2 regions of the Nisaea sp. genome follow, and region 2 is predicted to be linked to the other one. Evidence: predicted binding sites of a transcription regulator. Region 2 holds the regulator's gene; the other holds the start of a gene.
The links. The regulator HrcA, encoded in region 2, represses chaperone genes, less so after heat shock. The targets are predictions, from matches to a motif close to GTTAGCACTCNCCNNNGGNGAGTGCTAAC.
Positions count from the first base shown of each region.

Region 1: groES (co-chaperone GroES) is a predicted target of HrcA. The motif match lies at 3,593-3,621, and genes of this name have one in related genera.

Region 1 is NZ_JAXMNY010000002.1:474,007-488,614, forward strand. It holds gene VOI22_RS11835 (NAD(P)-dependent oxidoreductase) at 1-57, shown strand, start outside; gene VOI22_RS11840 (HAD family phosphatase) at 57-683, shown strand; gene VOI22_RS11845 (sulfite exporter TauE/SafE family protein) at 727-1,473, shown strand; gene groL (chaperonin GroEL) at 1,559-3,214, opposite strand; gene groES (co-chaperone GroES) at 3,232-3,522, opposite strand; gene VOI22_RS11860 (Usg family protein) at 3,894-4,157, shown strand; gene VOI22_RS11865 (hypothetical protein) at 4,377-4,982, shown strand; gene VOI22_RS11870 (hypothetical protein) at 5,004-5,939, shown strand; gene VOI22_RS11875 (hypothetical protein) at 5,939-6,151, shown strand; gene VOI22_RS11880 (COX15/CtaA family protein) at 6,252-7,322, shown strand; gene VOI22_RS11885 (ArgE/DapE family deacylase) at 7,408-8,688, shown strand; gene rpmB (50S ribosomal protein L28) at 8,777-9,073, opposite strand; gene VOI22_RS11895 (Lrp/AsnC family transcriptional regulator) at 9,231-9,743, opposite strand; gene VOI22_RS11900 (ribbon-helix-helix domain-containing protein) at 9,955-10,344, shown strand; gene VOI22_RS11905 (TIGR01459 family HAD-type hydrolase) at 10,353-11,210, opposite strand; gene VOI22_RS11910 (EAL domain-containing protein) at 11,270-12,484, opposite strand; gene VOI22_RS11915 (quinone-dependent dihydroorotate dehydrogenase) at 12,506-13,573, opposite strand; gene VOI22_RS11920 (DUF952 domain-containing protein) at 13,580-13,945, opposite strand; gene VOI22_RS11925 (branched-chain amino acid aminotransferase) at 14,112-14,608, shown strand, end outside.
Region 2 is NZ_JAXMNY010000004.1:429,546-444,153, forward strand. It holds gene VOI22_RS18400 (penicillin-binding protein activator) at 1-588, shown strand, start outside; gene hemW (radical SAM family heme chaperone HemW) at 605-1,819, opposite strand; gene rdgB (RdgB/HAM1 family non-canonical purine NTP pyrophosphatase) at 1,809-2,444, opposite strand; gene rph (ribonuclease PH) at 2,448-3,179, opposite strand; gene hrcA (heat-inducible transcriptional repressor HrcA) at 3,411-4,457, shown strand; gene grpE (nucleotide exchange factor GrpE) at 4,577-5,200, shown strand; gene VOI22_RS18430 (DUF1848 domain-containing protein) at 5,254-6,141, opposite strand; gene dnaK (molecular chaperone DnaK) at 6,320-8,263, shown strand; gene dnaJ (molecular chaperone DnaJ) at 8,389-9,513, shown strand; gene VOI22_RS18445 (PadR family transcriptional regulator) at 10,002-10,538, opposite strand; gene dapB (4-hydroxy-tetrahydrodipicolinate reductase) at 10,685-11,491, shown strand; gene VOI22_RS18455 (DUF2244 domain-containing protein) at 11,504-12,001, opposite strand; gene nth (endonuclease III) at 12,157-12,798, shown strand; gene VOI22_RS18465 (hypothetical protein) at 12,805-13,287, opposite strand; gene VOI22_RS18470 (polymer-forming cytoskeletal protein) at 13,298-13,933, opposite strand; gene VOI22_RS18475 (EI24 domain-containing protein) at 14,002-14,608, opposite strand, start outside.

The DNA.
Region 1 (14,608 bases), on a different contig from region 2:
GACCTGAACATTTCCTCTCTCATTCTTGAGATCGCCGAAAGCCGGAAGGAACAATAATGACGGCCATCGACGCCGTTCTGTTCGATGTTGGAAACGTCCTCATCGAATGGGATCCCCGTCACCTTTATCGCAGCATCTTCATGAAAGAAGACGGCTCCGCCGATGAAGAGCGCGTGACCCGATTCCTGACGGACGTCTGCACCATGGACTGGCACGTCCAGCATGATCTCGGCCGCAGCCCGGAGGAGCAGATCGCGATACTGATCCCGCAACACCCGGAACATGCCTGCCAGATCCGGGCCTTCTATGAGCGTTTCCAGGAGATGATCCCGGGCGCGATCGAGCCCGTCGTCGCCGCCAAACGGCAGATGAAAGCGGCAGGCACCAGGATCTACGGGCTGACGAATTTCGGTGTCGAGACTTTCAACGATACGCGCCGGCGGTTCGACTTCCTGAACGAATTTGAGGACGTCGTGGTCTCTGGCGCCGAACGCATGAAGAAGCCGGACCCGGCGATCTTCCAGCTCTGTATCGACCGGTTCGGAATCACCCCGGAACGCACGCTCTTCATCGATGACAGTGCCGCGAATATAGCTTCCGCCAAGGCGCTCGGCTTCGAGACACATCTCTTCGATGGGCCGGATGCCTGCCTGCAAAAATGCCGAGCCCTTGGTCTGATCTGACACCGCGCATTGCCGCGCCGGCAAGACCGGCTAGACTGAGGCCATGCAAGACCCAACGCTTCTCGCCGCGGCCGCCGCGACATTTTTCCTCGCCGGCACGGTCAAAGGCGTGATCGGGCTCGGGCTTCCCACCATCACGCTCGGCCTGATGACGCTGCTGCTCGATCTGCCCAGCGCCATGGCCCTGCTCATCGTCCCGTCACTGGCGACCAATCTCTGGCAAGCCGCCGTCGGCGGGCACATGCGGGAAATCCTGCGAAAGACCTGGCCTTTTCTGCTCACGGCCACGGTAACGATCTGGATCGGCGCCCAGGCCCTCAGCCGCATTGATCTATCCTATCTCTCCGCCCAGCTCGGCCTGTTGCTGATCACCTATGCCGCCACCGGCCTTGCCGGCTTCCGGTTTTCGATGTCGGCGCGCACCGCGTTCCAGAGCGGCCCGCTGTTCGGAATAACCAATGGCATCCTGACTGGAATGACAGGCTCCTTCATGGTTCCGGGCGTGCTCTATCTACAGGCGATGGGAATGCACCGGGACATGCTGGTTCAGGCCATGGGCATGTTGTTCATGCTGTCCACGGCGGCTCTGGCCCTCGCGCTCGGGCACGGCACGCATATCAACCCGGAGCTCGGCCTCGCATCCGCACTCGGTCTGATCCCCGCCGTCCTCGGGATGGTGCTCGGACGCAAGATCCGCGGATATCTGTCGGAGGCCCGCTTCCGGCAGGTTTTCTTCGCGGGCGTCCTCATCCTCGGCTTGTACATCGTCGCCAGCACGGGCCTCTCCTGACCGGCACAGGACCAACAAACGGCACAAAAAAACCCTCCAGGGCAAGCCCTGGAGGGTTTCTCGTAAAGGTATCTGGAGGCTTGGCTTAGAAGCCCATGCCGCCCATGCCGCCCATGTCAGGCATGCCGCCGCCCGGCATACCGCCACCGGCACCCTTAGGCTCCGGCTTTTCGGCAACCATGGCTTCCGTGGTGATCAGCAGACCAGCAACGGAACCGGCATTCTGCAGAGCAGAGCGCACAACCTTGGCCGGATCGATGATGCCGGCTTTGACGAGGTTCGTGAACTCGCCCTTCTGCGCATCAAAGCCCCAGTCGCTGTCTTTCGACTCCATCATCTTGCCGACGATGACCGCGCCGTCTTCACCGGCGTTATCAGCGATCTGACGTGCCGGGACCTGGATGGCCTTGCGCACGATGTTGATGCCGATCTTCTGGTCTTCGTTATCCGTCTTGAGGGAAGCAAGCGCCTTCACGGCATAGAGCAGAGCGGTACCACCGCCCGGGACAATGCCTTCCTCAACCGCGGCGCGGGTTGCATGCATCGCGTCGTCGACACGATCCTTGCGCTCCTTCACCTCGATTTCGGTAGCACCACCGACGCGGATAACGGCAACGCCGCCAGCCAGCTTCGCGAGACGCTCCTGCAGTTTCTCACGGTCATAGTCGGAGGAAGTTTCCTCGACCTGGGCCCGGATCTGGTTGCAGCGTGCTTCGATGTCGGTCTTCTCGCCGGCACCGTCGACAACGGTGGTTTCGTCCTTCGTGATCTGGACGCGCTTGGCAGTGCCGAGCATTTCCAGGGACACGTTTTCGAGCTGGATGCCGAGGTCTTCGCTGACCACGGTGCCACCGGTGAGGATGGCGATATCTTCCAGCATCGCTTTACGGCGATCGCCGAAGCCCGGAGCCTTGACGGCAGCGACCTTCAGGCCACCACGCAGCTTGTTCACGACCAGGGTCGCCAGGGCTTCGCCCTCGACGTCCTCGGCAATGATCAGCAGCGGACGGCTGGACTGCACGACCTGCTCGAGAACCGGCAGCATAGCCTGCAGGTTGGAGAGCTTCTTTTCGTGCAACAGGATGTACGGGCTTTCCAGCTCGCAGGTCATCTTGTCAGCGTTGGTGACGAAATACGGGGAGAGATAGCCGCGGTCGAACTGCATGCCCTCGACAACGTCGAGTTCGGTGTGCAGGGACTTGGCTTCTTCAACCGTGATGACGCCCTCGTTGCCGACTTTCTCCATCGCCTTGGCGATCATTGCGCCGATTTCGACTTCGCCGTTGGCGGAGATGGTGCCGACCTGCGCGACTTCATCAGTCGTGGAGATTTTCTTGGCGCGCTTCTCGATGTCAGCCACAACAGCTTCGATCGCCAGATCGATGCCGCGCTTCAGGTCCATCGGGTTCATGCCAGCGGCGACGGCCTTGGAGCCTTCGCGCACGATGGCCTGAGCCAGAACTGTAGCAGTGGTGGTGCCGTCGCCAGCGATGTCGTTCGCCTTGGAAGCAACTTCACGCACCATCTGTGCGCCCATGTTTTCGAACTTGTCTGAAAGTTCGATTTCTTTCGCAACGGTCACGCCGTCCTTGGAGATGCGCGGGGCACCGAAGGACTTGTCGAGAACAACGTTACGGCCTTTCGGGCCGAGCGTAACCTTGACGGCGTTCGCGAGCACGTCGACACCAGCCAGAAGGCGGGTCCGTGCGTCGGTGCCGAATTTAACTTCTTTAGCAGCCATGATGGATCAGCCCTTTCTTAGGATTCCAGAACACCCATGATGTCGGACTCTTTCATGATCAGCAGCTCTTCGCCGTCGATCTTGACTTCCGTACCCGACCATTTTCCGAACAGCACGGCATCACCTGCCTTGACGTCCAGCGGCTGTACCTTGCCGTTCTCATCGCGCGCGCCAGTGCCGGCAGCGACGACTTCGCCCTGCATCGGCTTTTCCTTGGCGGAATCGGGAATAATTATGCCCCCGGCCGTTTTTTCCTCGCCTTCAAGGCGACGGACTACGACCCGGTCATGCAATGGCCTGAATTTCATGCCAAAACCTCCGAATGACTCATCTCTGAGTGACGTTTCTATTGAGTGCTCGCCATGGCGAACCCAAATTATTAGCACTCACCATTGGCGAGTGCTGACGATGTAAGGAATGGCACTTCAACTGTCAAGGAAATGGCACCGAACGTGAGGAAAAAAGCTGAGTCCGGCGCCCTTGGGCGGGAGCATATTGAATCCTGACGGGACACATGGTGACCACGCGGCGCATTGCCAAGCGAATTCAGGCCTCGACATGCCAGAGACAAGCAGCAATCCACGTGCAGCGCTGCTAATACATTGATTTAATTTATTTATTGAAATGTGAGGCGTTTCTAACCCAAGCTTTCCCCAGACGCAACATGTGGAGTCGCTATATGTCGATCGAGCCAGTTGTTCTGTTTGAGCGCCGCGTGACCACCGCCGAGATCCTTTACCGCATGCCGGACTATCCGGATCTCCTGCAAAGCTTCATCTGGCAAACCCACGATGTGATTCCTAAGTTCCCCCGCCTGCGCCGCTTCCTCGACCATTGGCGCCTGAATATCGAAGCCCCGATCCATTCCGTACAAATTTCCGCCGGCTCCCTGACTGGAGTGGCGAACTTCAACCACGCGGACGTCGAGTTTCGCCTGCATTGATTGAGCAGTTTATCATCTCCCGATCAGAGGTAATCAATGAATTTCGCCACCTGCCGCTCCAAAGCTGCGGGCGGGTCTTCAAGGAACAGTGCAGCCAAAATAAACGACTGATCCATGTACACCTCCTATATCAAAAAAAATATTTTTCGAAATTCCATTGATCTTTACGTTAAAATTTAATAACAAAGTTCGCAGTAAAGTAGAAAATGATAACTGCGCATGACCGAGTTCAAAGATCTACGTATTTGCCATTTTCTACCCGGCGCAAGTGTCGCGCACAGGCTTGTTGCTGCGCTTATCTTGCCTGCCCTTACCGCATGTTCGCTCAGTTTTATTGATGACACAGGCAAACGGGTGGTGATCGGTCCCAGCCTCGTGCGCTCCACACCAACTGGCATCACAGAACAAGCCTGCAACCTGCTCCACCCGGTCGAGATCTCGAGCCTGGGTATCGCAATTCATTCCGGCTTTGGCGCCATCTCGGGTGGCATCGGCTTTCAGCGCTTCAGAGACGCCGCACTCAGAAGCGAGTGCCCATTGCCTTCCACGATCGAGCCGGCAGCGGATAATCATGCATCCCTACCACGGCCCATCGAAGGTCATCGGTTAGTGCTCTACACCTCCCTGCCTACGCATGTGCGGAAAGATTCAGGGACCGTCGTTTTCGTCGAAACCTACGGATTTTCCATCATCGCATCCGAAACCGAAACCGACATCACCATCGGGTACGGCGAGGTGGGGCTCGCCGCCATCAATAACAACAGTCTGATCCAGGGTAATCCGATTGCGGAGATTGCCCGACCGCACTCAATCAACGGGGAGTAGTCACTCATGGGGAACGGAAGAATGGCAAGATTGTCGTATCGGAAACATTTTATTCCATGTGCGGTGCTGTTTGCCCTTGGAGCCTGCGCCAATGCGGAAGAAAACGTCTTGTTCGTGACGGCGACACAGATCGACATCGGATACGATGCCGTTCTTGGAAACGGGAATATCGGCTATGACCGCAACGAATTCGTCGCTGGCCCGCAATATGTCGAGACTGGCGGCACCCCGCCGATCGTATCCGATCTGGATGCGGACCTCTCATTCTTCAGCCCGAAGATCAACCAACTCTACGCAACGGGTAACGCCGCTCTGCTCGCCACCGGTGGTAATCCCGAAGCCAAAATCGGAAACGCCAACGACCTCAAAGGTAAACGCCGGGCGATGTTCTTCGGGACGAGCACGTCATTCGGACTCAACCTTAAATTCCAGGCCGAAGTCCCTACCGCCATTAGCCTTGGCTACAAGCGCAAGGAAATGTCGGTGATCCCTCTGAACGAGAGCATGGGTCGCGAGAAGGACCAGGTTGATAAATATGGATCTACCCTTGCCCGTATCGAGATGAACGGCGACTTCAGCGCCCCATTGGAGACCTCCGTGGATTTACGTCAGTTTTTCGCGACAGGAAAAGCGGCAGAAATTCTTGCTCCCAAACTGAGGGTTGAAATCGAAAATCGCGCCACCAACGATGCGGCCGCGAACACTTTGAAGAATATCAACAGTGTCGTCACATGTGTCTCGCCGGGGATCGGAACAATGACGCCGGCACAGATTGCTGGCTGGCACGCACTTGTGGACGACACCCCAAATCTCGACAACACAACCCAGTCCAGATTTAAGGGATCCGACAGCGCCGAAAAAGTACGGGTCAATCTGGATCGCAGCCCAGGCCCGGCCAATGCGATCGCTGCGCAGATGAGGACGGACACCGACAAATACTGCAAGGGAGCAGTATGATGGCCAATACAGTGCGTACAGAGATTTGCCAGACAGAAGGCCAGGCAGATAAGCGGAAAGCATACCTTTCTGCACTTGGTTGGTCAGTCCATGGTCCCTATGAGAATTGCCTGGTGATCGCCGCCACCGTGAACAACGACGATACCCCCCCTGATGCTCCGGAACGGGATGTCGGCGAAGGCTGGGTCATTATGGCAACAAAGCCCCATTGAGTCGCGGCAGCCTGCGCCGAAGCGTCGCGACCGACCGGTTTGACCTTTCCGGGCAATAACGCCACATTCCAGCGGTCCTGAACGGAGTGCGGAGTGCGGAGTGAGCGCGTCCAGTCGATCCTACAGCCCGGCCCTGCCGGAACATGCGGCAACCGACCGGCCCGTTGCCTGGTGGCTTTCCGGCGTCGCCGTCATGGTGTTCCTGATGATCGTTATCGGCGGCATCACGCGCCTGACGGAGTCCGGACTTTCGATGGTCGAATGGCGCCCGCTGATTGGCTGGCTGCCGCCAATGAGCGAGCCCGAATGGTACCGGGTCTTCTCGCTCTACCAGGACACACCAGAGTTCCAGAAGGTGAACGCCTGGATGACCATCGACGACTTCAAGCACATCTTCTTCTGGGAATATCTGCACCGGGTCTGGGGCCGGCTGATCGGCATCGCCTTTGCCCTCCCTTTCCTTGTGCTGGCCCTGACCGGCCATATCCGCCGGGCGCTCTATCCCCGGCTCGGCTTCCTGTTTCTGCTCGGCGCTCTGCAGGGCGGTATCGGCTGGTGGATGGTGAAGAGCGGCCTGGTCGACAATCCGGCCGTGAGCCAGTACCGGCTGGCGATCCATCTCGGCGTGGCCCTGCTGATCCTCGCCACATTGATCCGGACGACGCTCGGGCTGATCCGGACACCCTCCGAGACCAACCGCAAGTACCGCCGCCATGCTGTCGCGGCACTGCATCTGATCGCTATCACCTCTGTCGCCGGAGCCTTCGTCGCCGGGCTGGACGCAGGTCTGATCTACAACACCTTCCCTTTGATGAACGGCCATGTGGTCCCGCCGGACTATGGCTTCGCCGAACCGTTCTGGATCAATTTCTTCGAAAACCCGGCCGCGGTGCAATTCAATCACCGCATCATCGCCATCCTGACCTTCGCCAGCATCGTCTGGTTGCTGGTCCGGGCAATGCGTGCCACCGACATCGCCCCGCGCACCCGCCTTGCCATCCATAGCCTCGCCGGCATGAGTGCGATCCAGGTCGCGCTTGGTATTTCGACGTTGCTCGCACAGGTGCCCGTGACATTAGGAGCCGCGCACCAAGGCGGCGCCGCCCTGACACTCTCCGCCGCGATCTGGGTGCTGTTCGAGGTGTCCGGCGCAAAAACCCGCTCCGGCTGATCGCGAAACACACTGATGACTATGGGCTGCTTGTCCCTCCAGTCCGGGCATGGCGATACTTCTGCCGCAAGGATAGGAGATCCCCATGCCCGAACAATCAGTTGCAGCCGAAATCATACGTGCCGTCGATGCAGGTTTCGATGAGCAGCTACAGCTTAGCCAGGAGCTGGTGCGCTGCCCCTCGACGCGCGGGCAGGAAGCGTCGGCGCAGGATCTGATGGCCCGTGCCGCACGGGATTTCGGCTATGCCGTGGACATGTGGCATATCGATCCCGACGAGATTGCCAAACATCCCGGATTTTCACCCGTCGATGTCTCTTACGAGAATGCCCTGACCGTCGTCGCTTCCTGGCGGCCGGAAAATCCGAAAGGCAGATCGCTGATCCTGAACGGGCATGTGGACGTGGTCCCGATCGGGCCGGAGAAGATGTGGACCCGGGCACCGTTCGGCGCCGAGATCGACGGCGACTGGATGTATGGCCGTGGCGCCGGGGACATGAAGACCGGCACCGTCAGCGCGCTTTTTGCCATGGAAGCCCTGAAGCGTGCGGGCTACCGCCCGGGCGGCATCGTGCATTTCGAGTCGGTGATCGAAGAGGAATGCACCGGCAATGGCGCGCTCTCGACGCTGGTGCGGGGCTACAAGGCCGATGCGGTACTGATCCCGGAGCCGACTGGTGAGACCTTCACGCAAGCGCAGGTTGGCGTGGTCTGGATGCGGGTCAAGGTCGCCGGCATTCCGGTCCATGTCGCCCATGCGGGCAGCGGCCAGAACGCGATCGAGGCCTGCATCCCTCTCTGGAGCGCCCTGCACGCGCTTGAGGACGAATGGAATCTGCCGGAGAACAAGCACCCGGCCTTCAAGGACAACCCCCACCCACTGAATGTGGTGATCTCGCAGATCGAGGGTGGCGACTGGACCTCCAGCGTCCCGGCATGGTGCACCTTCGAAGTTCGCGTCGGGCTCTATCCGGGCGTCGATCCGGCGACCATCCAGGCCCGGCTGACGGAGACGATTGCCAATGCCTCGAAGTCCCACACCTTCCTGGCGAACAATCCGCCGGAAATCGAATGGCAGGGTTTCCTGTCACCGGGATACGAAGTGCCGGAAGGAACGCCGGGCGAGCCCCTGCTCGACCGCTGCCATGAAACAGTGTTCGGAGCACCGCTCGGACGCCGATCGTCGACTGCGCTGACGGATTCGCGCTTCCATGGCCTCTATAACCAGACGCCGAGCTATGTCTATGGAGCGATCGCGGAGAACGTGCACGGCTTCGACGAGCGGGTGAACCTGCCTTCAGTCCGCCGGGTGACGGCGGCCATGGCTCTGTTCATCGCCGACTGGTGTGGGCTGGAAAAGATCTAGTCCCAACGAGACCGACCAGGACCAGACATAAGAAAACGCCGGCTGACGCCGGCGTTTTCCATAACCAAACAAACTTGGCTAAGCCGTATTAGGCAGCGGCTTTTGCGGCAGCAGCCTTCACGATGCGGCGCTTCAGCGCGCGGGCTTCGAGGCCGAGCTGCGCGTTCTTCGCTTTCAGCATGTAGGCATCAAGGCCGCCATTATGTTCGATGGACCGGATCGCATGCGTGGTCAGACGCAGGCGGACCATCTTGCCGAGCGCATCGCTCATCAGCGAGGTCTGCTGCAGGTTCGGCAGAAACCGGCGGCGCGACCTGTTGTTCGCGTGGCTCACATTGTTGCCGGTCTGGACACCCTTACCGGTGATTTCGCAACGACGCGCCATTTTTCTAATCCTCGGTCAACACAATAGAATTGGATTTCGCGGAGCCGGGCTCCACGAGGAAGCAGGGCATATACGCGAGCCCTATTTTTCAGTCAAGCGGATTCAGGTCAAAGCCGGGGCCACGGGCCTGATGCTTCTGCCTGGGACCGCCGGTTGCCTACTCGTTCTCGACCAGGAACATCGGCGGCATGGCAGGCCCGACCCTGACGCTCGGCCCGGCCGCGATCATCTTGCCTTTCACCGGCGAAGACAGAACGATGGAGGTTGTCGTCTCGCCGTACTTACGCATCTGGGAGATCACATGCTCCAGATGCACCATCGAGGAGACAATCACCTTGATCATGTAACTGTCCTGCCCGGTGACATGGTGGCACTCGAGCACTTCGCTCAATGTGTGAGCAACAGTCGCGATCTTGTTATAGTGCTCGCCCGAGGTCTTCAGATGAATGAAGGCCGTTGTCGGATATCCGAGCTTGTCCGGATTCACCGTGGTCCGGTAGCCGGTGATGATCCCAGCATCCTCCATCCGGCGGACCCGCTCAGCGATGGCAGGAGACGACAAGCCGACCCTGCGGCCAAGTTCACTGAAGGAAAGCCGGGCGTCCTCCTGCAAGACACGCAGCAATTGCCAGCCAACCTTATCCAGTTGTCCCTCACCGTTCGCACTCATGGGCAGATTCCTTCTGCTCGCCAGTTTCAGACAGATCATAAAGCCCCGTGATCACTCTGCAAAGCAACTCCGGCAATCGGCTCTGACAACCAATTAAACCCAGCGTTCAAACGCCTCAAACGCGAAGATGATGATCGATATTGCACTACCAGTAGAAATGCGGCACGTTAACCATACAGTTGTGTGCTTAAGTAAATCGGGAGCATCAGGAGTGGCACGCGTAATAGGGAGCGACCGGATCAGGAAGAACGTCACGATCGGTCATAGACGCACAAGCGTCAGTTTGGAAGCTCAAGTCTGGAATGGCCTCTCCGATATCTGCAAGAGAGAATCGATCGGCATGGACGGGCTTTGTACCATGGTTGCCGAGCGACGGCAGGAATCGAGCATGTCATCCGCATTGCGCGTCTTCCTGCTGACATATTTCCGTCTGGTTGTGGATAATATCGAGGATGCGCTAAGCGCAGCCCCGGCACCGGGATTAGGCGAAAGCAGGCAGGAACCGATTCCCGGCTATCTCGACATCGCCCTGCAGCGCTTTGCCGTCGAGCAAAAGCAATACGCGCTCAGCGATCAGGGTCCCGGAGACACCGCCCACTAGCCTCCGCATCACCAGGCAAGCACGTCCGAGAAGTAAGTCGGGCGTGCGCCATGGCTTGTGGTCAATGCATCAAGACCTTCGCCGGCGTCAGCAGTTTCTGCGAGCGCTGCGGCATGAATACCGCAGCCCAGCAGCAGGCTGTCGATACCCGTGCGGTTGGCGCCGAGAATATCTGTCTCCAGATTATCGCCGACGACCAGGACACGCTCCGCCGGGAGACCGATACGGTCGAGACAGCGTGCGAAGATCTCTGGATAGGGTTTGCCGAAATAGCGGACCGCGCCGCCCATTACCTCATACCGTTCCGCCATTGCACCGGCACAGATATGCCGCGCACCGCCATGAATGACCGACTTGTCCGGATTGGCGCAGATCATTGGCAGATTACGCGCAACGGAGCCCGATAGCTGGCTTTCATAATCTTCCAGGCGGGATTCCGGGCCGTCCGGCCCCGCGTTCAAAATCCAGTCCGCTTCCTCGACGCTCTCCACCACGGTGAAGGAGCCGTCCGGCACCGTGTCCGGGAAACGGCCCCGGCCCAGCCACAACACCCGCTCGCCAAGTGCCGCCGCTTCCGCATCGCGCCGACCGCCAACAATATCCGCCACCATGCCGCCGGAAGTGACGATTTCGCTGAACCAGGCCAGATCGAACCCGATGCCCGTCAGACGCTCGCCGACAATGGCGGGAATGCGCGGCGAGTTGGACAACACCAGCAACTTCTTCTCCATGCCGGCCAGAGCCCTGACGGTTTCAAGTGCCTCCGGGAAAGCGTTTCCGCCGTCATAAAGCGTGCCCCAGACATCGAAGATGAACCCGTCATAACGGTCGGCGATCTCGGCAAAGGCGGACAAAGGCGTGGTCATTCCCAGACTCCGGGCGTGATGAGGATTTCAAAACAGGCTCGCGGCACGGGGCCGCAAACTTATTTGGCGGGGGCGGTGGTCGGCCGAGGCTCTCCGAACAGATAGCCCTGACCGAAGTCGATTTTTAGATCGAGCAGGTCGCGCAACATGTCCTCGGACTCGATCTTCTCGACAATCAGGTCCATGGCGCACCGGTCGAGAGCGCCCTTGAAGCGTCCCATGTCGAGCTGCGGATCGTCGCCCCGGGCCAGCTCATGCAGCATATGCGCTCCGACCTTGATGTATTTGAAGCCGAGATCCGCCAGATGCGGCAGATCGAGATCCAGCGTACGCACCTGGTCGAGCGAGAAATGGAAGCCCAGATCCTGCAAACGCTGCAGATTGACCTGAGTCTCGTAGGTCGGATTGACGATCGCTTCCTGCTCGAATTCGAAAAGCAGGTTCGGCGTCAGCTTCTGATTGTCGCTCAGGAATTCGATGAAGTCGGTGAAGAAGTCGACATCCGTCAGCGAGCTGTCGGAGATGTTGCAGAAAAAGGCGAGACCCGGCTGCCCGCGCACGGCCCGGCGCACCAGCTGAATGCAGCGGAACAGCAGCATATTATCGATGACGGCGACCAGTCCGGCTGATTCAGCGACCGGAATATACTGCTCCGGCATGATAACCCGGCCGCGATCATCGACGATACGGGAGAAGCATTCGTAGAATTTCCGCTTGCGCTGCGGCAGGCTGACGATCGGCTGGAGATAGAGATCGACCCGGTCTTCCCGGAGCGCCTGCTCCACGATGGTCAGCACCTCGTCATCGTCGATCAGCAGCAGCGGCTCGCTCGCCCCGGATGCGGCGGCAACAGCGGGTAGCCCCGCATCTTCTTTCGGCTTCTGTTTGGCGGCCGCGGCGGGTTTCGGTTTGGGTTTATCCGGCGCCTTCGCGGAAAGCTGTCCAAGCAGGCCCTGCAGAACCTTCAGCTCGGACACCACATGTCCGCTGTCCGGCATGGCTTCTATGGTCTCCCGGATGGCGGAAACTTCCTCACGCGCGGCATCCAGATCATGCCGGGTGACGGCCAGCTCGTGCGCCAGCACCTCCAGCTGACGCTCAGAGGATTCCCGGGAGGCCTTCACCGACATCCCCATATGCACGAGGCTCGCGACGGTGAGCAGGAGCAGACCTGCCCCCCATCCCGGCATACCGATGAACGGGATAACCGGCGCCAGTACCGCAATCGCGATGGCGGGAAACAGATAGAAGCTAACGATCAGGACGTGACGCAACTGCGCGGTCCCCTTTCCGGTTCAGGGCGTGGCCCCGGCCTCCACGCCAATAACCTCCGTAACGGAGGAACAACCGTCCCGTTCAAGCAGCGTGCCAAGCTCCTCGGCAATCCGTCGAACGAGACCCGGTCCTTTATATATCAAAGCGGTGTAGAGCTGAACGAGAGAGGCACCGGCCTTGATCTTGGTATAGGCAGCCGCCCCCGAATCGATGCCGCCGACGCCGATCAGAGGGAGCTTTCCGCCAGTCAGCCGATAGGTCTTTGCCAGGATCGCTGTCGAAGGCTCGAACAGCGGCGCTCCGCTGAGCCCCCCCATCTCCCCCTTGCTCCCGCCTTTCAGGCTCGCGGGACGGGCAATGGTCGTGTTGGAGACGATCATCCCGTCGATCCCCTCATCCAGCACAACGCCGACGATCCCCTCAAGCTGCGCATCGTCCAGATCGGGAGCAATTTTCAGCAGGATTGCCGGACCGGTTTCGCCCGTAACATCCACCCGCGCGGCCTTTGCCGCTCTCAGCAACTCGCGCAACGGCCCTGGCGCCTGCAAATCCCGCAGACCGGGCGTGTTTGGCGAGGAGACGTTGATGGTGATGTAATCGGCGAGCCGCGCTGTCGCCCGGACGCCTGCCGCATAATCGCTCTCCGGTGTCTCCACACCCTTGTTGGCGCCGACATTGGCCCCGACGATACCTTGCGTCCGGTCACGGCGTGCGAGGCGGGCCGCTCCGGCTTCAAGGCCGTTGTTATTGAAACCGTTTCGATTGATGACGGCGCCATCCTCCGGCAAGCGGAACAGCCTTGGGCGCGGATTGCCCGGCTGCGGGCGCGGCGTCATGGTGCCGACTTCCACAAAAGCGGCGCCAAGCTTCAGGGCGCCGGCAAAGGCTTCCGCATCCTTGTCGAACCCGGCGGCAATACCGACCGGGTGCGGAAAGCGCAGGCCGAACAGGGATTGCCCGAGGCGTGCATCCGGCACCCAGCCGCCCGTGGACGGGCCGAGCCCGGCGGACAAGGCCCGAACGGTAAGACGGTGTGCGGTCTCTGGATCGAGGCAGCGCAGCAGGGGAAGGGCAAGATCAGCCAGCATAACCGTCTACTCCGCCTTCATCGCGGGGAAGACATGCAAACCGTCCTCGCCCAGCGGCAGATCGAATTCGGCGACAACAGCACTGGCCGGCAACGGGCCGTAAAGATGCGGGAACAGCTCCCCGCCACGGGCCGGCTCCCACTTCAGGGGCTCACCGAGAACCGCGCTGTCCACCTCGAGCAGTACGAGACCGGACTCTCCGCTGCGATGCTTCGCCGCACTTCCGACGACCTGAAGTGCCGTCGAGAAATGCAAAAATCCGTCGGCCGTATCCTCACGGGAGCCTTCGTAGGAACCGGCTGCCTTGGCACGATCCCAGTCGGCCCGGCGCGAGAGGTGGTAAATCCACCTGAATGGTGCTTGCTGTGTCATGGCCGGGAGAGTAGCCGCCGACCCGGCCAATCTCAAATTGTTCCGCTCTTCCTGGAGACAATTGCGTGATTGGCATTGCGCCGGGCGGCGAGCTAAGCTGGTTGCCAATTTCGGGGCGCGTCCGTTGACCCCCGCCAGACCTAAAAATCTATTCTGGAGCATTCCAATGAAGTCGCTGACGTATCTCGATGGCGAATGGCAAGAAGGCAATCCGCCGGTTCTCGGCCCGGCAACCCTCGCAACCTGGCTCGGGTCGGTGATTTTCGACGGCGCCCGGTCCTTTGAGGGGACCGCGCCGGACCTCGACCGGCATTGCCAGCGCGCCTGCGCCTCGGCAGAAAAGATGGGCATGAAGTCCCCGGTCAGCGCCGAGGAGATCGAACGCCTGGCCCGCGAGGGTATCGCCAAATTCCCGGCCGACACCGCGCTCTATATCAAGCCGCTGATGTGGGCCGAGGATGGCTGGATCTATCCGGACCCGGCAACCACGCGCTTCATGCTGCATATCTTCGAATCGCCACTGCCGGAGCCGAAGGGCTTTTCCGCCCATATCTCCAGCCGGCGCCGTGCGGCCCCGGATCAGGCGCCGACCGATGCCAAGGCCGCCTGCCTTTATCCGAATGCCGGTCGGGCCCTGCGCGAAGCAAACGAAGCCGGGTTCGA
Region 2 (14,608 bases):
CGGCGGGAATCCCTGAAGATCCAGAAGGATGAGCTGGCAGGCCGGACCGATGAGATTTCCCGGCAGACCCTCGCGCGTCTGGAGGCGATGGATACGCTTGGCGATCCGCCCTATGACGCGATCCTGATCCCGGAAGGCGGCAATGTGTTGCGCACGATCGCACCGCTGCTCGCTTTCTACGATGTCGATACACGGCGGGTGAAGCTGCTTGGAACGGCACAATGGGAAGACCCGAGCCTCGGCACGGAGCCGAGTCTTGTTGGCGGCTGGTTCGCTGCTCCCCCGTCTCTTTACCGGGAGAATTTTGCGGTGCGGTATGAGGCTGCCTTTGGCAAGCGCCCGTCCGGACTTGCTGCACTTGCCTATGATTCAATTGCGTTGACCGTCTCGCTGCAGCGCGGTGAGAACGGCGCTAACTTTGGCGGCGCGGCCTTGATGTCCAAAGGCGGTTTTGTCGCGCTAAACGGCCTGTTCCGCTTTGTCGAGGATGGTACAAATCAGCGTGGACTTACGGTCTTCGAGATCGGCGACAGGGCGCTTGATGTGGTTGACCCGGCGCCGGAGCAGTTCACGGATCTAACGAACTAGGCTCCGGGATTGAGGATCAGGCCTCGTCTCCGAGCCGCTCGGTCAGCGCGGCGATGACTGCGTTCAGCCGCTGCCGCCCTTCCAGGGTCGCGGCAAGCCGGGTGTGCGGCGGCTCTATGTAGCCAGCGGCTTCCAGGTCCGAGAGCAGGCCAGCGCCGAACAGCGCCTCAAGATCGCGTCCGGCCTCCTGTTCCAGCCGGTCTTTCTCGATACCGTCGCGCAATCTGAGACCCATCATCAGCATTTCAGTCAGGCGTCCGGTTCGGCCGACAACTTCGTCCTCGGCAATGCCGTGACCCTGCTTGCTGACGCGGTCGAGCCAGATGGCAGGTGCCCGCACTGTTTGGATCGCTTTCGTAATGACCTGACTGTCAGCACCGTCGGTCCGTATCCGGGAATGGGCGCCTGGTCCGACGCCTGCATAGTCGTGATATCGCCAATAGACCAGATTGTGCCGGGACTCATCCCCGCTGCGGGCATGGTTGGAGATTTCGTAGGCCGGCATGCCTGCCAGCTCCAGCGCTTCCTGCGTCGCTTCGTAGAGCGCAGCTTGGGAATCGTCCTTCGGCAGTTTGATTTCGCCCTTTGCGTGGCGGGCGAAGAACGGGGTCTCAGGCTCAATGGTCAGCTGGTAGAGCGAAATGTGATCGACGGCGAGATCCAGCGCTTCTTTCAGCTCTTTGAGCCAGGCCGACACCGTCTGTCCCGGCCGGGCATAGATCAGATCGAATGACATGCGCTCGAATGTGTCCCGGGCGATACCGATCGCGCGCCGGGCTTCCGCTGCATCATGCGTACGGCCGAGGAATTTCAGATCCGCGTCGTTCAGCGCCTGGATACCGAGGGAGACCCGGTTCACGCCGGCTTCCCGGAAAGCGGCGAATTTGCCTGCCTCGACCGAGGTCGGGTTTGCTTCGAGGCTGATCTCGACCTGGTTTGTCCAGGGCCAGAGCCGTCGGATCTCGGAGATCACCGTATCCACCGTCTCCGGCTCCATCAGCGAGGGCGTGCCGCCGCCAAAAAAGATGCTGGAAACCGTGCGTTCCGGTGCCAATGCTTTGAAATATCTAAGTTCTTCAGTCAGCGCCGCGCGCCAGCGCGCATGATCCACTTTTGCGGAAACATGACTGTTGAAGTCGCAATAGGGGCATTTCGAGAGACAGAAGGGCCAATGCACATAGACCCCGAACGGCTCTGCCGCAGCAGCGTGGAGCCCGGTTTTATCCGGCACCGTTCGTCGCCTGGTCGAGGCCGACCTGCTTCAGAAGCTTTTCGAAAGCAATGGCCCTATGGCTGACGGAATGCTTCCAGGCTGCATCGACCTCGCCGAAGGTCTGGTCGTGGCCCGTGGGCACGAACATCGGATCGTAGCCGAAGCCATTGTTTCCGCGCGGCGGCCAGACCAGATCGCCGTGAACCCGGCCTTCGACCGACTCCGTATGACCGTCCGGCCAGCAGATGGTCAGGGCGCAGACAAAGGCGGCGGAGCGGTCATTGTTTCCGCTGGCTGCCTGCTTCTGTAATTCGTCTTCGACCTTTTGCATGGCTATGGCGAAGTTTTTCTCCGGTCCGGCCCAGCGGGCGGAATAGATGCCGGGATTGCCATCGAGCGCCGTAACACTCAGTCCGGAATCGTCCGCCAGCGCGGGCATGCCGGAGCCTTCGGCCGAGGCCCGCGCTTTCAGTTCCGCATTCTCGATGTAGGTTACGCCGGTTTCCTCCGGCTCCGGCAGACCGAGCTCCCCGGCCGACACCACCTCGATTCCGAGCGGGCCGATCAGAGCGCGGATTTCCCGGAGCTTGCCCTGGTTGTGACTGGCAATAACCAGCTTGGTCTCGGAGAAGGTACGGCCCATGGATCAGCTCCCGATTGCGGCTTTCTGCAGGTCCACCAGCTCACCGATGCCCTTGCGTGCGAGGCGCAGCATATCGGTGAAAGCCGCATCCTCGAACGGCTCGGCTTCGGCGGTGGCCTGGATTTCGACGATGCCGGCTGTGCCGGTCAGCACGAAATTGGCATCGGCTTCTGCATTGGAGTCTTCAGGGTAATCGAGATCCAGGACCGCTGTGCCCTGATAGATGCCGCAGGACACGGCCGCGACATGGTCTGTCAGCGGGATGTCCTTGAGGGCGCCGAGCTTGACCAGTTTCTGCAACGCGAGATGCAGGGCGACGAATGAGCCGGTGATTGCGGCTGTTCGGGTTCCGCCGTCGGCCTGCAGAACGTCGCAATCGACTTTGATCTGGCGCTCGCCCATGGCCTTCAGGTCAGTGACCGCGCGCAGCGAGCGTCCGATCAGGCGCTGGATTTCCTGGGTCCGGCCGCTTTGTTTTCCGCGCGCCGCTTCCCGGTCGGTCCGTGTATGGGTCGAACGGGGAAGCATGCCGTATTCGGCGGTTACCCAGCCGGAGCCGGAATTGCGCAGGAACGGAGGGACCCGATCGTCGACCGAGGCGGTGCAGAGCACGTGCGTGTCGCCGAATTTGACGAGGCAGGACCCCTCGGCATATTTGGCAAAGCCCGGCTCAAGCGAGACCGCGCGCATATGGTCGGCGCTGCGCCCGGAAGGGCGTTTGGCTGTTCCGGTCATGACAATACTCCTGTTTTCCGGCCATCACGTGGCCCAGGCGGTGCGAGTCTGCACCAGCCATTGAATGTGTCTGTTCGAAAGCGCGCGCAACCTACTATCGGGTCCGGGATGCGTCCATGACTTTGCTTGGCACGGGGCTTGGCACGGGCCCGGATGCGGGAAAGGGGGTGCCATGCATTCTGCCGCATTGACGGGCAGGGGGGCGCTCCCTAGATTCCAGCCATGGAACATATGTCAGGTATCGGTGCACTCAACGCCCGTTCGCGGGAAATTCTGCAGCACATTGTCGATACATATGTCGAGACCGGCGAGCCGATCGGCTCGCGCACCATTTCCCGGCGTATTGGCGACGTGCTGTCCCCGGCCACTATCCGCAATGTGATGGCGGACCTCGAAGAAGCCGGCCTGCTCTATGCCCCTCATACGTCTGCAGGGCGGCTGCCGACGGACCGTGGTCTACGCATCGTGGTCGACGGGCTGCTTGAAATTGGCGGTGATCTCACCGAGAGCGAGCGCGGAACGATAGATTCCATGCTCGGCGCCACCGGACGCGGCTACGATGAAGTCCTTGAGGAAGCGACCAGCGCGCTTGCCGGCCTCTCGGCCTGCGCCGGGCTGGTGATTTCCCCGAAATCTGACCCGTCCCTGCGCCACATTGAATTCGTGCCGCTGACGGCCGGCCGGGCGCTGGTGGTGCTGGTTAATGAGCTTGGCCTGGTGGAAAACCGGGTGATCGAGCTGCCGCCTGAAGTGCCGGCCTCGGTTCTGGTTCAGGCAACGAATTTCCTGAACACTCGCTTCCACGGCGCCTCGATTGATCAGGCGCTCAAGGATATCAAGGCGGAGATGGAGCAGCGCCGGAGCGAGCTGGACGAGTTGACGGCGCGGGTGGTCGAGAATGGCCTTGCCCTGCTTGCCGGTGGTGGACCTGATAGCGGATCGCTGATCGTGCGCGGCCAGTCCAAGTTGCTCGACGATGTGAATGCGGTCGAGGATCTGGAGCGGATCCGGCTTCTGTTTGATCAGCTTGAGCAAAAGCAGGGCATGTTGCGGCTGCTGCAGGCGACCGGGGATGCCGACGGGGTGCAGATTTTCATCGGCGCCGAGAACCAGCTATTCGATCATACCGGCTGCTCGATGATCCTCTCGCCCTACCGGGATACGAAGAAACGGGTGGTCGGCGCTATTGGCGTGATCGGTCCGACCAGGATGAATTACGCCCGCATCATTCCCATGGTCGATTATACGGCCCGGCTGATCGGTCGTGTCATCGGTTGATTGCGAGGCCCAGCCGGGGTAAAGCAGGCTCTGCAGGCCCGGAATGATTGATTTCCCGTTCCGGCCGCCCACATTTGGGCCTGACTTTCAGGATCTACAGACGAGAAAGAGCCGGGATTATGGCCGAAGACGACAAGAAAACAGAGCAGCACGCCAATCAGGACGCGGAGCCGCTGGTCAATCCGGATGACGGCATCATCGACATGGACGCCCTGACAGGCGGTGAAGCGTCACAGGAAGCGGATGCGGATTCCGATGAGGATAGTGAGGCCCAGCAGCTGAAAGACCAGCTGATGCGGACTCTGGCCGAGCTCGAAAACACGCGGAAGCGGGCGGAGCGTGACATCGCCCATGCGCGCAAGTTCGCCATTACTGATTTCGCGCGTGACCTGCTCAGTGCTTCCGACAATCTCCGCCGCGCCGTTGAATCAGCGCCGGAAGACCGGGACGAGCTGGATATCACACTGAAGAACCTGGTGATTGGCGTCGAGATGACCGAGAAGGAAATGCTCGGTGCGTTCGAGAAGCACGGCATCCGCAAGATCGACCCGATGGGCGAGAAGTTCGACTACAACCTGCATCAGGCGATGTTCGAGGTTCCGGATGCGAACAGTGAGCCGGGCACCGTGGTTCAGGTAATGCAGCCGGGTTACGTGCTGCAGGACCGGTTGTTACGTGCCGCGATGGTCGGGGTCTCGAAGAGCCCCGAGGCGCAAAAGGAACATGTCGACACAACGGCCTGACTTCAGATTGCAGGCCTGACCACAGAGCTGGGGCCTGATTCCAGAATTGGGGCCTAGCCGACCCGCGCCGGAAGCAAAGTTTCTCCGGCGGGGTCGTGGTTCTTCAGAGCATTCTTTGCCCGCTGCCGGTTTCCGACCGCGTAGCAATAGACGCAGCCGTGCGGGCAACTGTCGTAGCCCCCGATATCGCGGGATTCCGCACAGAGGCAGCCCGGGCGGTTGCCTTTCTGGCGGGACTTGAACGGCTGTCCTGCAATATCCACCAGACGTTCCGCGTCGATGCATCTTGCGGGCTTCAGGCCATCGGTGAGCAGGGCCGGCTGGGAGCAGAGCGTTGCTGTCATGCCGACGTCAGCCGCAAGAGCGGCAAGATCACCCAGCAATGCGATCTTCTCGTCCTCCGCCGGATCCCACCATGTGAAATCTGCGCGTTCGGCACTGTCATCCGTGTTCCGGCGGGTCTTGCGATAGATATGCGCGGCCGAGAGCGTGACCTCGTCGACGGAGCCGCGCAGCGTGGCGGCAAGCGCGGCAAAATTCTCGCGATGAAAATCGGCAGGCGTCAGGCTGGACCAGAACACCGGATCATAGCGCCAGACTACGGCGCGCGGCCCAAACCGATCCGCCAGCGCTCTGATATCGTCGAGCGCCGTTGTTACCGGGGGTACACTGGTTTCAAGCGCCGTGGGGTACCCCGTCACAGTATATTGCACCACGAAAGGCACGCCGTTCCCGGCAAGCCAGCCAAAAATGTCGCGCGCGGGCCGGGCATTTCTGGTCCAGAATACAAACCCGTCGACATCCTTTCCCGTCAGGGCGACCCGTGACGGCTTGCCTCCATAAGGATTGGGCACGACTGCATATCCGGCATCGAGCCTGGCCCGCAGCCAGTCACTGTAAAAGGCAGGGATATCGGTCCGGTAGCTTGCTGAAATGATCATCCGGGCGCAGATTCTCGAAAAATGATGGGTTTCATCCACATTCTGATGCGAAATCCTATTCCACTTGGTTGCAGCGCGGCCAGACCCCGCCTATATAGCGGGTTGCCAAACACACCAATCGGGAACGGATGCGGCGCTTTCATAAGGCCGCTGGCGTTTGCTGAAGGATGAGGAAAACATGAGCAAAGTAATCGGTATCGACCTCGGGACCACGAACTCCTGTATCGCGTTCATGGACGGCAAGGACGCGAAAGTCATTGAAAACGCTGAGGGCGCGCGCACCACGCCGTCGATGGTTGCCTTCGCTGAAAGCGGCGAACGGCTCGTCGGTCAGGCTGCGAAGCGACAGGCAGTGACCAACCCGGAAAACACCCTGTTCGCGATCAAGCGCCTGATTGGCCGCCGGTTCGACGACAAGGCCTCCAAACGCTTCAACGATCTCGTTCCTTACGAGGTTGTCGCTGGCGAGAACGGCGATGCCTGGGTCCAGAGCCGTGGCGAGAAGTACAGCCCGAGCCAGGTTTCCAGCTTCACCCTTCGTAAGCTGAAGGAAGACGCGGAAGCTTATCTCGGCGATACGGTCGACCAGGCCGTGATCACGGTGCCTGCCTACTTCAATGATGCCCAGCGTCAGGCGACCAAAGACGCCGGCAAGATCGCTGGTCTTGAAGTCCTGCGCATCATCAACGAGCCGACGGCAGCCGCGCTGGCCTATGGCCTCGACAAGAAAAACACCGGCATTATCGCGGTCTATGACCTTGGTGGTGGTACCTTCGACGTTTCCATTCTTGAAATCGGCGATGGTGTGTTCGAGGTGAAGTCGACCAACGGCGACACCTTCCTCGGCGGTGAAGACTTTGACCAGCGGGTCATCGATTATCTCGCCGACGAGTTCAAGAAAGAGAACGGCATTGACCTGCGCAAGGACAAGCTTGCGCTGCAACGTCTGAAGGAAGCCGGTGAAAAGGCCAAGATCGAGCTCTCCAGCTCGATGCAGACGGAAATCAACCTGCCCTTCGTTACCGCGGATCAGAGCGGTCCGAAGCACCTGAACATCAAGCTGACCCGGGCAAAGCTCGAAGCGCTTGTGGACGATCTGGTGCAGCGTACGGTCGACCCGTGCAAGGCGGCTCTCAAGGATGCGGGCGTCAGCGCCGGCGAGATCGACGAAGTGATCCTGGTCGGCGGTATGACCCGCATGCCGAAGATCGCGGAGACGGTGAAGAGCTTCTTTGGCCGTGAGCCGCATCGCGGCGTGAACCCGGACGAAGTCGTGGCGCTCGGCGCGGCGATCCAGGCCGGCGTTCTGAAGGGCGATGTCAAGGACGTCCTGCTGCTCGACGTGACCCCGCTGTCGCTCGGCATCGAGACTTTGGGCGGTGTCTTCACCCGTCTGATCGATCGCAACACAACGATCCCGACGAAGAAGAGCCAGACCTTCTCTACGGCTGAAGATAATCAGACCGCGGTTACCATCCGGGTGTTCCAGGGTGAGCGCGAGATGGCGGCGGACAACAAGGTCCTCGGCCAGTTCGATCTGGTCGGTATCCCGGGCGCTCCGCGCGGCATTCCGCAGATCGAGGTCACCTTCGACATCGACGCCAACGGTATCGTCAACGTGTCCGCCAAGGACAAGGCGACCGGCAAGGAGCAGCAGATCCGCATCCAGGCGTCCGGCGGTCTGACCGACGACGATATCGAACGGATGGTTCAGGAAGCGGAAGCCAATTCCGAAAGCGATAAGGCCCGGCGCGAGAGTGTCGAGGTGAAGAACCAGGCCGATAGTGCGATCCACGGCACGGAGAAGATGCTCGCCGATCACGGCGACAAGATCTCCGAGGAAGACCGCCGCGAGATCGACGAGCAAATGGCTGCCTTGAAGACAGCCATGGAAGGTGACGACGTCGCCGACATCAAAGCCAAGATGGATGCGCTCCAGCAGGCGTCGATGAAGCTCGGCGAGGCGATGTACAAGGCCTCGCAGGAAGCTGGCCCCGACGCGGCTGCCGGTGATGCTGGTGAGAGTGCCGGTGGCGATGACGGTTCTGCGGCGAGCGACGATGTCGTCGACGCGGACTTCGAAGAAGTCGACGATCAGAACCGCGACAACAAGTCCGCCTGATCCCAACGGTCCGGGCGAAGGAGCCGATGATACAGCGGCATCCTTCGCCCGTTTCCGACCAGGAACGGCAAACGGCAGATAGCTTTGCCGGACTGCCGACACCGTTGCGGGGACGATGACGCGCTATGGCTAAAAGAGACTATTACGAAGTTCTGGGGGTCGAACGCGGCGCTTCGGATGCGGAAATGAAATCCGTTTACCGCAAGCTGGCGATGCAGTACCACCCGGACAGAAATCCCGATAATCCCGAAGCTGAAGCCAAGTTCAAGGAATTGAACGAGGCCTATGACGTCCTGAAGGACGAGCAGAAGCGGGCAGCATATGACCGCTTCGGGCACGATGCCTTCGAAGGCGGTATGGGCGGCGGCGGCGGTGCTGGTGGCGCCGGGTTCGGTGGCTTTGCCGATATCTTCGACGAGATGTTCGGAGATTTCATGGGTGGCCGTCGCGGTGGCGGCGGTCGGCGTGGCTCGGACCTGCGCTACAATATGGCCATCAGCCTCGAAGAGGCCTTCAAGGGCAAGCAGACCGAGATCCATATTCCCAGCTCCATCCAGTGCGACGAGTGCAATGGTTCCGGTGCGGAAAAAGGCAGCGAGCCTGTCACCTGTACGACCTGTCACGGTCACGGCAAGGTGCGGGCCCAGCAGGGTTTCTTCACCATCGAGCGGACCTGCCCCCATTGCGGAGGTAACGGCACGCGGATTGAGAAGCCGTGCAAGAGCTGTGGCGGCAATGGCCGGGTTCAGAAGGAAAAGACCCTTTCGGTCAATATTCCGGCGGGTGTTGAGGACGGCACGCGTATTCGCTTGAGCGGAGAGGGCGAGGCCGGTCCACGTGGCACGACGCCAGGCGATCTCTATCTGTTTCTCGCAATCGCTGATCATCCGATCTTTCAGCGTGAGGGAGCGGATATCTACTGCCGCGTTCCATTGCCGATGACCACAGCCGCACTTGGCGGCCAGATTGAGGTCCCGACGATCGAAGGCGGGCGTGCCCGTATCACCGTCGGTGCTGGAACCCAGAGTGGCAAACAGTTCAGGCTGAAGGGCAAAGGCATGTCCGTGCTCCGAAGCCCGGCCCGGGGCGATCAATATGTCGAAGTGATTGTCGAAACCCCGGTCAACCTCAATAAGCGCCAGCAGGAGCTTCTCGAGGAATTTGCCGCCGGTCAGAACGAGAAGACCAGCCCGCAATCAGCCGGCTTCTTTGATCGGGTCAAGGAGCTCTGGGACGATCTCAGGGACTGATTTTATCTCAAGAGCACTTCGAGCGTTTGAACGCCGGCCCATTGGGCCGGCGTTTTTCGTATGGCCACGAGGCAGTCAGCTGTACGAGCTATCGCGGTCACGGCAAGGTGCAGGCCTGGCAGCGGTTCTTCACCGCAGGCGTTCTTCACCAATGAGTGGACCGCGCAGTCCGGGACGGGCCGACCAATAGCCGGTGTGATTGTTGAAACCCCGGTCAACCTCGATAAGCGCCAGCAGGAGATTTTCGAGGACTGTGTCACGGGCAGAGCGAGAGGACCTCCCTTGCAATTTGCCTGCTACTTTGTCCGGTTTACGGAACTCTAGGGCGATCTTAGGGGCTGACTTTACCGCTACGAGATCACATCGAGCGCTTGAGCGGCGGCCCAATGGGCGGCGATTTTCGTAGGGCCGCGCTCTAAAATGGTAGTTTGCCATACTATTAAAAAGCAGGGGATGCCCCCGGTATTCCCGGTATTATTTACCTCTAATTATCTGTTATTTCTGGATTCTATGTCGATCGCTGTTGCGATGGCACGACCCTCATGGCGAAGGAACTCCAGACCTGCGCGACGCACCGCCAGGGCGTAGCGCACTGTGAAGCGTTCGGTATTAGTCATGGATTGAAGGGGTAAGGCCAGAAGTGCCCGGATCTCTTGGTTGAGGGCTCCGGCCCTCTCCTCGATGAGCCTTACGGTCTCTTCCGGACCGGCGCTTTCCGAGAAATAGACAGCGGCCAAGAAATCGGACCTCAGTCGCTCACCCGCTCCTGCCTCCTGCACCTTCTGACGTAACATAGTACGCCCGAGGTCGGTAATGGCGAATGTTCGACTGTCGAGGGACCCATTTGCCGATCCAGTCTCGGTAATGGCGCCGCGCGCCTTCAGCTTGCTCAATGCCGGGTAGAGACTACCTGTGCTGACTGACTGGAAATGGGCAAAATCACTATTGATCCGGCGACGGACCTGATAGCCGTTCGCAGGGCTCTTCGACAAGGCGCCAAGGATAATATCACTGATTTCAAACATACTTTCAGCTCGATATATCAGGAAGAAAACGGAAAAGCGAGCCTTATGTTGCGTCGAGCCCGAGGGGCGAACAAGCAGGCTCGACAGGTGCGGGAAAGCAGGTTAGGACCATCAGGAGCAGTGGCAGACCATTCAGGAGAGCGTCGATGGGCACGACAAAGATCGGAATCATGGGGGTCGCCGGCTTTATGGGCCGGATGATTGCCAAACAGGTCCATGAGCACCCAAAAGCGGTGATCTCCGGCGGCACTGTTCTCCAGGGTAGTGCTGAGGAAGGTGTTGAAATCGCAACACTTTGTCAGTTGCACGGCGAGATGGTCAAAACTGTCTCTGACCCACGTTCAGTCATTTCTGCATCAGATGTGGTGATCGATTTCACGCTTCCCGAGGTGACCGTCGCGCATGCTCGGATCGCGGCCGAATGCGGCACGGCGTTCGTCGCGGGCACAACCGGCCTGACGCCGGAGCAGGAAGCGGATCTTGCCGAGGTGGCTAAAACCATCCCGCTGGTCTATGCGCCGAACATGAGCCTTGGGGTGAACCTGCTGTTCGACCTGGTGAAGAAGGTCGCGGCTGCTCTGGATGATAGTTACGATATCGAAATAGTTGAGATGCACCACAAGCGAAAGATTGATGCTCCATCGGGGACGGCACTCGGCCTTGGCAAGGCTGCGGCGGCGGGTCGGGGCGTTTCGCTCGCCGAGAAAGGCGTGCTGTCACGGGAAGGCATCACAGGGGCGCGTGAGGAGGGCCAGATCGGCTTCGCCACCCTGCGCGGCGGCGATGTGGTTGGTGAGCACACGGTGATCTTCGCCGGCCCGAACGAGCGGATCGAGCTTACGCACAAGGCTGCAAGCCGGGATATTTTTGCGGCTGGGGCCGTGCGCGCGGGTATCTGGGCCGCCAGACGCAAACCCGGGTTCTATTCCATGACGGACGTGCTCGGAATCTGACGCAAAAGCGCGTCAGGCGGACCGCACTTTCGCCAGAGCATCGGTGAGATTGTCGGCGAAATCCTGCTTTTCGGGGGGAGAGAGGAAGGCGCCTATCTCGAGTGCTTGCCCGTGGCTGCGCAACATCAGCCGATCCGGCCCCGTGCGCTCTTCCTCGACGCGGACATTCAGCCAATATGGTTGTAGCTGCTTTTGCATGACCTGGCGTCCACGCACGAAACGCTCGATCGTCAGCTCGGTGCGGGTGAGCCGGACAATTTCGTATCGTCTGGCGTCGCGGTAACTCAGCCGGAAAGCGACATAGATCAGGAACACGTCGAGCCCGAAAAATCCAACGACAGGCCAGGCACCCGCGATCCAGAACACAGCGCCAAGGGCAATGCTGCAGCAGGAGATGGCTGTCATCAGGATAAGAAAGCCTGTCGGTGACAGGCTTCGGTGCGGGTAGAGGACCGCATCGAAGAGTGCGGCATCAGGCGCGGGGCCATTCCTGTGCTCAACTCGTGTCACTGCCAGCCGTCCGGACTGTTGCATCGTGATTCATCAAGGCCCTAACTTGTGATTGGCGCAGGGTAAAGGCAACCTGAAAACAGGGCGTGTCCGGAGCAATCCCCGGAAGCAAACGCCCGGAAGCAAGCGAGAGAGTGCGGGATATGACGAAACGGATGACGAACGCGGCGGTGGACAGTTTTTTCCAGCGCCTGAGCGATCGCGAGCCGGAGCCGAAAGGCGAGCTCAATTACGTCAATCCCTATACCTTGCTGGTTGCGGTTGTGCTCTCCGCGCAGGCTACGGATGTCGGGGTCAACAAGGCGACAGGGCCGTTGTTCGAGGTCGCGGATACGCCGGAGAAGATGGTCGCGCTGGGCCTTGAGCGGGTGCGCGATTACATCAAGACGATCGGCCTCTTCAATTCAAAGGCCAAGAATGTCATCGCGCTTTCGGAAATACTTATCCGGGAGCATGACAGCATTGTCCCGCAGGACCGGGAGGCGCTCGAGAAACTGCCGGGGGTAGGCCGGAAGACAGCGAATGTGGTGCTGAACATGGCGTTTGGTCAGCCAACCATCGCTGTCGACACCCATCTTTTCCGCGTTGCCAACCGGACCGGGATGGCGAGCGGGAAGACGCCGCTTGCGGTGGAGCTGGCTCTGGAAAAACGCATTCCGGCGAAATGGATGCTTCATGCGCATCACTGGCTGATCCTGCACGGCCGGTATATCTGCAAGGCGCGCAAGCCCGTCTGCCCGGTTTGCCCGGTTTCCGATCTGTGCAACTTCAAGGATAAGACGCTGGAGCCTGCCTGAGCCGGATCAGCTCTGTGCCGCACGCGAGATGCCGCGCTGCAGTAAGTTGACAAAGCATTCGTCCCGCACAAGTGCCCCATCGCGTCGCGGTCGGAACTCGTAATAGGTCACGGCGAGGTCTTGATCGAGTTCATAGAGAAACAGATCAAGCACACAGACATCCGTGCGATACTGCCAAACCACGGCGGACATATCGCGCCGGATGAAGGCGGGTTTGCCGAGGATGCTCGAAAGGTCGTGCTGCCCGAGATCGAGCAATCTGCTTGGGTCGCGCTCTTCTTCGCTGAAAGCCGGTGCGCGCGGGCTCGCCGGCGCGGGCAGGCTGGCGACCGAAGCGGAGCCTCCCGGCTCGGCCTGTTTCGTAGCGGCGGCCGCAGATTTCTCGGCAGAGATCGGCTGCTGAACGCGTCCGGTGCTGGCCGTTTTCTGAACGGCTCCGCCGCAACTCGACAGGCTGACAGCAATCAAGAGAAGGAGAAGAGAACGCACCGGTATCAACCTATTCCGGCGTGTTCACAGGCTCGTCTTTGAAAAGCGAGATATCGCCGTCGATCTGACCGCCGAGTTCGACCTCGAGCTGGCCGAAGCGCACAGACCCGGTAACCCGACCGGTGCTCCGAACATGCAGGGTTTGCCGAACGACCAAGGTGCCTTCGAAGCGCCCCCCGATGATGGCTTCGTCTATTACCACCTTACCCTTGAAATGGCCGGACTCGGTGACTTCGAGATGGCGGCTGTTTTCCAGGGTCGCGTCAACGGTGCCCTCGACAACGAGGCTGTCGCAGGCCGTGATCTCACCGGTCAGGGAGATCTCGGGGCCGACCGTAAGCTTCTTGCTCTCGGAGCGGGGCGCGCCACCGCGCCGGCTCGATGAGCCCGGAAGATCGAGAGTCCGGCGCGGGATTTCCGGTACAAATCCCGATGAGGATGGCTTGCTCGGTTGCATTCTGGACTCCTCGTCCGGTTTTCTGGTTGTGACCGCATCGGAGACAGGCGCCGCCGCATCCAAGCGCGTCTCCGAGGGAGATTTCCGGTCCTGGGATCCGGAGGTCTGCTGTTCGTCTGTCGCGCCGGTGCCGAACGACGGGCTTGTGCGCTCGGTGGTGTCCGTGCCGGATTTTTTACGCCGAAACATCAGATCGTCAACTCATATAATTGCAGAAGAGACCATGGCCATCGACCTTAATACTCAAGGACTTATTATCATTTCTTCATGTCGCTCCGCAAGCGCTCGAAACGATGAAGCATAAAAGCCGTCGCAATGACCGGCCCCGCGAAGTTCACAACGGGGATGGTCATGACTGCGGCGATCAGCACGCCACTGACGAAAACCGACCCTGCCTTACGCTTCCGCAGTTCCTTGGCTTCTGCCGGAGTCAGCCGCCTCATGGCAACCATTTCGAAGAATTCCCGCCCCAGAAGATAACCATTCGCGCCGTAGAAAACGATCAGGTTAAGACCGGGGACCAGCAGATAGATCGGCAGAAGCAGAACGTTAACAAGTATAGTAATACCGAGAAACTTCAGACTTTCCAGAACGGTTTCGATGAAAGGCTGCGGGCGCGCGGGGCCGAGTGCCGGATAATGCCGCGCTTCCACTGCCTTACAGACTGAATCCAGAAACAGCCCGGAGATTATGTTCGCGGCACCAGGGAAAAAGAGAACGCCCAGGATCACCACGATCAGGCTGGCGACCCAGGCCGCCGCGTCATCCAGCCAGCCGCCGAAGAACGAAAACCAGTCAAGGACGTACCAGACCGTCGCTCCGAGCAACAGGATTGCCGTGATCGATCCGACGACACTGATGATG